2 regions of the Telluria sp. B2 genome follow, and region 1 is predicted to be linked to the other one. Evidence: predicted binding sites of a transcription regulator. Region 1 holds the regulator's gene; the other holds the start of a gene.
What was found. The regulator sigma-54, encoded in region 1, starts transcription at its own class of promoters, with help from an activator protein. The targets are predictions, from matches to a motif close to TGGCANGNAANCTGCTTT.
Positions count from the first base shown of each region.

Region 2: a site for sigma-54 is predicted at 1,159-1,176, ahead of ACSUZJ_RS23805 (methanol/ethanol family PQQ-dependent dehydrogenase). Genes of this name have one in related genera too.

Region 1 is NZ_CP196525.1:5,146,521-5,150,018, reverse strand. Features, by position in the region: gene lptB (LPS export ABC transporter ATP-binding protein) at 1-610, shown strand, start outside; gene ACSUZJ_RS22720 (RNA polymerase factor sigma-54) at 645-2,117, shown strand; gene hpf (ribosome hibernation-promoting factor, HPF/YfiA family) at 2,183-2,536, shown strand; gene ACSUZJ_RS22710 (enoyl-CoA hydratase/isomerase family protein) at 2,661-3,498, shown strand, end outside.
Region 2 is NZ_CP196525.1:5,397,301-5,400,798, reverse strand. Features, by position in the region: gene gfa (S-(hydroxymethyl)glutathione synthase) at 1-576, shown strand, start outside; gene ACSUZJ_RS23810 (hypothetical protein) at 669-1,025, shown strand; gene ACSUZJ_RS23805 (methanol/ethanol family PQQ-dependent dehydrogenase) at 1,317-3,059, shown strand; gene ACSUZJ_RS23800 (c-type cytochrome) at 3,152-3,498, shown strand, end outside.

The DNA.
Region 1 (3,498 bases):
CTCGTTCTACATGATCGTCGGCCTGGTGCCGTCGGACGCCGGCGCGATCGAGATCAACGGCACCGATATCTCGAGCCTGCCGATCCACCGGCGCGCGGTGCTGGGCCTGTCCTACCTGCCGCAGGAAGCCTCGGTGTTCCGCAAGCTGACGGTCGAGGACAATATCCGCGCCGTGCTGGAACTGCAGCGCAACGAGGACGGCAAGCCGCTCTCGAAGGACGCCATCGACGCGCGCCTCGACTCCCTGCTGGCCGAACTCCAGATCGAGAAGCTGCGCGAAAACCCGGCGCTGTCGCTGTCGGGCGGCGAGCGCCGCCGCGTCGAGATCGCGCGCGCGCTGGCCACCAATCCGCGCTTCGTGCTGCTCGACGAACCCTTCGCCGGCGTCGACCCGATCGCGGTGATCGAGATCCAGCGCATCGTGCGCTTCCTGAAGGAGCGCGGCATCGGCGTCCTGATCACCGACCACAACGTGCGCGAGACGCTGGGCATCTGCGACCGCGCCTACATCATCAACCAGGGCGCGGTGCTGGCCTCGGGCCGCCCTGACGACATCATCGCCGACGAGTCGGTGCGCCGCGTCTACCTGGGCGAACACTTCCGCATGTAGCAACCACGAAGCGACAACGAAGCAGCAACAAGCGATGAAACAATCCCTGCAACTCCGGACTTCGCAGCACCTGGCGCTTACCCCGCAGCTTCAGCAATCGATCCGCCTGCTGCAGTTGTCCACGCTCGAACTGCACCAGGAAATCGAGCAGATCCTGTCCGACAATCCCTTGCTCGAACGGCTGGACGATCCGCTCGACCACTCGGTGCGCCTGCTTGCCGACGGCGCCATCAGCAATGCGCCCAGCCAGGGCGAGGCCCCGGCCACGCCGGGCGGCGAGGAGGGCGCGCCGAACGGCGAAGCGGCCGACTTCGATGGCGCCGATGGCGATGCCGGCCGCGGCGACGGCGATGCCGACTGGGGCGAAGCCGGACGGTCGTCCGGCAACGGCGAGGACGAGGATGGCCGGCCGCAACTGGAAGCGGCCGGCATCACGCTGCGCGAGCACCTGTCCGAACAGGTGCGGGTGACGGGCCTGAGTGCGCGCGACCGTGCGCTGGCCGAACTCGTGATCGACGCCATCGACGACAACGGCTACCTCGAAGAGCAGCTCGACGAGATCCACGCGCGCCTGCCCGAGGAGCTCGAGGTCGAGATGGACGAACTGCGCTGCGCGCTGGCGCTGGTGCAAAGCCTGGACCCGGTGGGCGTGGGCGCACGGAGCGCGGCCGAGTGCCTGGCGCTGCAGATCCGCAGCATGCCGGGCGTGCCGCTGGTCACGCGGCGCATGGCCCTCAAGATCGTCGAGGGCTACCTGACCTGGTTCGCCCAGCGCGAATTCAACAAGCTGAAAAAAGCCCTGGACTGCGACGACGAAGACCTGCGCGAAGCCCAGGCCGTGATCCGCCAATGCAATCCGCATCCGGGCGCGGCTTTTGCGTCGAGCACCTCGGACTACGTGGTTCCGGACGTGATTGTCCGGAAAACGAAGAACGGCTGGGGCGTGATGCTGAACCAGGACGTGATGCCGCGCCTGCGCGTGAACAACATGTACGCGGCCCTGCTCAAGCAGGGCAAGGGCGAAAGCCAGATGAGCGCGCAACTGCAGGAAGCGAAGTGGCTGATCAAGAATATGCGCCAGCGCTTCGACACGATCTTGCGTGTTTCGCAAGCCATTGTGGAGCGCCAGCGCAACTTTTTCAGCCACGGCGCGGTTGCCATGCGGCCCCTTGTGCTTCGTGAGATAGCTGATACACTAGGACTACACGAGAGCACAATTTCTCGTGTCACAACGCAGAAATTCATGCTGACCCCGCACGGCATGTTTGAGCTGAAGTATTTCTTCGGAAGCCACGTCGCCACCGAAGCGGGAGGTGAAGCATCTTCGACGGCGATCCGGGCTCTCATCGCGCAACTGACAGGAGCAGAAGACCCCAGGAACCCATTATCCGATAGCAAGATCGCGGAAATGCTCGGTGAACAAGGAATGGTCATCGCGCGCCGCACGGTTGCAAAATACCGTGAGGCACTGAAAATTCCTCCCGTCAGTCTCCGCAAATCCTTGTAACGGCGGCACCCACGCGCTTCCTTGTTGCGCGGCGCGGCAGCCGCCACATCTTCAAAGGAGTGTGTATGAATCTCACCATCAGCGGCCACCACCTCGACGTTACCCCCGCCATCCGTGAATACGTACAGAACAAGCTCGAACGCATCACCCGCCATTTCGATCAAGTGATCGACTCCCACGTGATCCTCGCGATCGACAATCTCACCGAAAAAGACAAAAGGCAGAAAGCCGAGATCAATGTGCGCATGTCGGGCAAGACCGTGCACGTGGAAAGCGTTGCGCAAGACCTGTACGCGGCGATCGACCTGTTGATGGACAGGCTGGATCGTCAGGTGATGAAGTACAAAACGATGCTGCAGAATCATAACCACGAGGCGCTCAAGCGCCGTCCTGAAGGCGGAGAGGCAGCCGTTGCCTGATTGGCCGGCAAGCACCGTCTGAACGAGGGCGCCAATGGCGCCCTTTTCATTTCTTGTCGGTGCGTCAATACCCCAGTTGTCTGGTCCTTCGGTAGAATGGATGTTTTTTCGACCACTTTCGACCATGACCGACACCGTCCTGACCCGCGTTGCCAACGGCACCGGCCTGATCACCCTCGACCGTCCCAAGGCCCTCAACTCGTTGTCGCTGGAAATGGTGCGGCGCCTGACCGAGGTGCTGCTGGCCTGGCGCGACGACGCCAATATCGACGCGGTCGTGATCACCAGCAGCAGCGAAAAAGCCCTGTGCGCGGGCGGCGACATCCGTTTCTTCCATGAAGCCGGCCACGCCACGCCGACGGGCGGCAGCGCACTGCTCGAGGATTTCTTCACCGAAGAATACGCCCTGAATCACCTGATTCATTTTTACCCGAAGCCGTATGTCTCGATCATGGACGGCGTGGTAATGGGCGGCGGCATGGGCATCGCCCAGGGCGGCCCGGAATCCGGCCTGCGCATCGTGACCGACCGCACGAAAATGGCGATGCCTGAAGTGAACATCGGCCTGTTCCCCGATGTCGGCGGCAGCCACTTCCTGTCGCATGCGCCTGGCCAGCTGGGCAACTACCTCGGCCTGACCGGCCTGACCATCGGCGCTGCCGACGCGCTCTACGTCGGGCTGGCGGACGTGTACGTCCCGGGCGCGCAACTGGGCTCGTTGACGGCCTTGATCGAATCGACACCGGGCGCGCAACTGGCCGACGCGATCCGTGCGTTTGCGGCTGGCTTCGCAAGTGAGGTGGGCGCGAGCGAACTGCAGGCCCAGCGTGCCGCGGTCGACGCCCACTTCGGCGCCGCCTCGGTGGCCGCCATCATGGAATCGCTCTCGCGCGACGAGAACCCGTTCGCGCAAAAGGCCCTGAAGGCGATGCGCCAGCGCTCGCCCCTGATGATGTGCGTGA
Region 2 (3,498 bases), 250 kb from region 1:
GAAGAAATCCATATCCATCCCGCCGTCGATCACGGCATCAAGCCGGCCGCGCCGAATTTTTCTGGCGGCACACTGACCTGCCAGTGCAGCACCAATCCGGTGACGGTGGAGATCAAGGGGCAGGTCGCGCACAACCACGTATGCGGCTGCACCAAGTGCTGGAAGCCGGCCGGCGCGCTGTTTTCCCAGGTTGCGGTGGTCCCGCGCGAGAACCTGAAGGTGACCGCCAACGCCGACAAGCTCGCCGTGGTCGACTCCTCCGCCACCATCCAGCGCTACGCCTGCCGCGACTGCGGCGTGCACATGTTCGGCCGGATCGAGAACACCGCCCACCCCTTCTATGGCCTGGACTTCGTGCACACCGAGCTGTCGCACGAGGACGGCTGGGCGCCGCCCGAGTTCGCCGCCTTCGTGTCTTCGATCATCGAGTCCGGCGCCGATCCGAAAAACATGGGGGCGGTGCGCGCGCGCTTGGTCGAGCTCGGCCTGCCGCCCTATGACGCGCTGTCGCCGGCCCTGATGGACGCCATCTCGACCCACGTGGCCAAGGCGCGCGGCGTGCTGCAGGAAGCGTGAAGGAAGCATGAAGGAAGCGTGACCGGTATTGCCGGTAACCGCGTAGGCCGCGGTTACCGGCCGCCCGGTGAAAAGTGAATGGAGACGAAGAGATGAAGCAAACGCACTTGCTGCCGCACTTGCTGCTGACGGCAGCCCTGGCTGCCCCGCTGGCAGCGCAAGCCCATGATTTCCCGACCAGCGGACGGGTGGAGTACGTACTGGAGTGCATGCAAAAGCACGACGGCAAGTACGAATACCTCTACAAGTGCTCCTGCGTCATCGACGAAATCGCCAAGGCCATGCCCTACGAGGACTACGTCACGATGTCCACCGCGCTGCGCAACCAGACGCTCGCGGGCGAGCGCGGCGCGCTGTTCCGCGATCCGGTCCCGGTCAAGGAGATGGCCAACAAGTACAAGGAAGTCCAGGCCAGCGCCAGCAAGGCCTGTCGTGTGCCGCAACGTTAATGCCGGGCGCGGCCGCAGGCTGCGCCACGGATGACACAGAGCGGGTGGGTAGTGTCACGAAACTGAACATGTGTCACGTGGCGAGGACGGGTACACGGTGCGGTTCCGCCATGCATACGCCCGATTCGGCTACTGGCACGTTAAGTGCTGTACAGAAGTGGGGCATCCCCGCTGAGATGAGGCAGGGCCAACCAGTCGCACCGCAAAAAAACCATAGGAGACTTCATCATGTTATTGCTAACGAGACTCATCCGCTGGTGGCCGTGCCTGGCACTGGCTGCCGCACCGGCGATGGCCGCCGACTCCGATGTCGAAAAACTGACCAAGGACCCGAAAAACTGGGCGATGCAGTCCGGGAACTTCGCCAACCACCGTTACAGCGAACTCAAGCAGATCAACAGCAAGAACGCCAAGAACCTGCAGGTGGCCTGGACCTTCTCCACCGGCGTGCTGCGCGGCCATGAAGGCGGCCCGCTGGTGATCGGCGACACCATGTACATCCACAGCCCCTTCCCGAACAAGGTGTTCGCGATCTCGCTGGAAGACCAGAGCATCCGCTGGAAGTACGAGCCGAAGCAGGACCCGACCGTGATCCCGGTGATGTGCTGCGACACGGTCAACCGCGGCGTGGCCTATGCCAACGGCAAGATCTTCCTGCAGCAGAACGACACCACCCTGGTGGCGCTCGACGCCAAGACCGGCGCCGAACTGTGGAAGAACAAGGTCGGCGATCCGAAGATCGGCGAAACCACCACCAATACCCCACACGTGTTCAAGGACAAAGTCCTGACCGGCATCAGCGGCGGCGAATTCGGCGTGCGCGGACGCGTCACCGCCCACGACATCAACACCGGCAAGATCTTGTGGAAGGCCTACAGCACAGGCCCCGACAACGAGCTGATTGTCGACCCCAACAAGACCATGACCTGGACCGACGGCAAGATGGCGCCGATCGGCCCGGACTCCTCGCTCAAGAGCTGGCAGGGCGACCAGTGGAAGCTGGGCGGCGGCACCACCTGGGGCTGGTACAGCTACGACCCGGAAACCAACCTGGTCTACTACGGCACCGGCAACCCGAGCACCTGGAACCCGCGCCAGCGTCCGGGCGACAACAAGTGGTCGATGACCATCTTCGCCCGCGACCTCGACACCGGCATGGCGAAATGGGTCTATCAGATGACCCCGCACGACGAGTGGGACTATGACGGCGTGAACGAGATGATCCTGGCCGACATCAAGGTCAAGGGCCAGCCGCGCAAGGCCCTGGTGCACTTCGACCGCAACGGCTTCGCCTACACGCTCGACCGCGTCAGCGGCGAACTCCTGGTCGCCGAAAAATTCGATCCGAAAGTGAACTGGGCCACCCACGTCGACATGAAGAGCGGCCGCCCGCAGGTCGTGGCCGCCTACAGCACCGACAAGAACGGTCCCGACTTCAATACCAAGGGCATCTGCCCGTCGGCGCTGGGCACCAAGGACCAGCAGCCAGCGACCTACTCGCGCAAGACCGGCCTGTTCTATGTGCCGACCAACCACGTCTGCATGGACTACGAGCCGTTCCAGATCGAGTACACCGCCGGCCAGCCCTATGTCGGCTCGACGCTGTCGATGTATGCGGCCCCGAACAGCCACGGCGGCCTGGGCAACTTCATCGCCTGGGATGCCGGCACCGGCAAGATCGTCTGGTCCAAGCCCGAGAAGTTCTCGGTATGGAGCGGCGCCCTGTCCACTGCCGGCGATGTCGTGTTCTACGGCACCCTGGAAGGCTTTATCAAGGCGGTCGACCACAACGGCAAGGAACTGTGGAAGTTCAAGACCCCGTCGGGGATCATCGGCAATGTCCATACCTGGGAATACAAGGGCAAGCAGTACATCGGTGTGCTGTCCGGCATTGGCGGCTGGGCCGGTATCGGCTTGGCGGCAGGCCTGACCAAGGGCACCGAGGGCCTGGGTGCGGTGGGCGGCTACAAGGACCTGGCCAAGTACACCGAGCTGGGCGGCGTACTCACCGTGTTCGCGCTGCCGGATCGTTGATCCGCAACCCGCCAACACCATTGGGATGAAGTGAACCGGAGACGGTCGCCGGCAGGGCGCCGGCGCCGCCTCCCGCATTGTCAGGAATGATCATGAACAGACTCACGAAGAACGCAGGGATCGCGGCCGCCTGCTGGGCCCTGGCCGCGCTGCCCGGATTGCTGGCCGTACCCTCCGCCGCGGCGGATACGCCCCCCTACAAGGTCGTCGACGGCAACAAGGTCGATGCCCAGACCCTGAGCGGCTGGAAGACCTGGCGCGCCATGGCCTGCGAGCGCTGCCATGGCGCCGCCCAGGAAGGCATGGTCGGTCCCTCGCTGGTGAACAGCCTGAAAGTACTCAGCAAGGACGAATTCAAGGCGGCCGTACTGAAGGGACGCATCGAGAAGGGCATGCCGAATTTCGATACCAGCAAGATGGTGAACGAAAACATCGACAG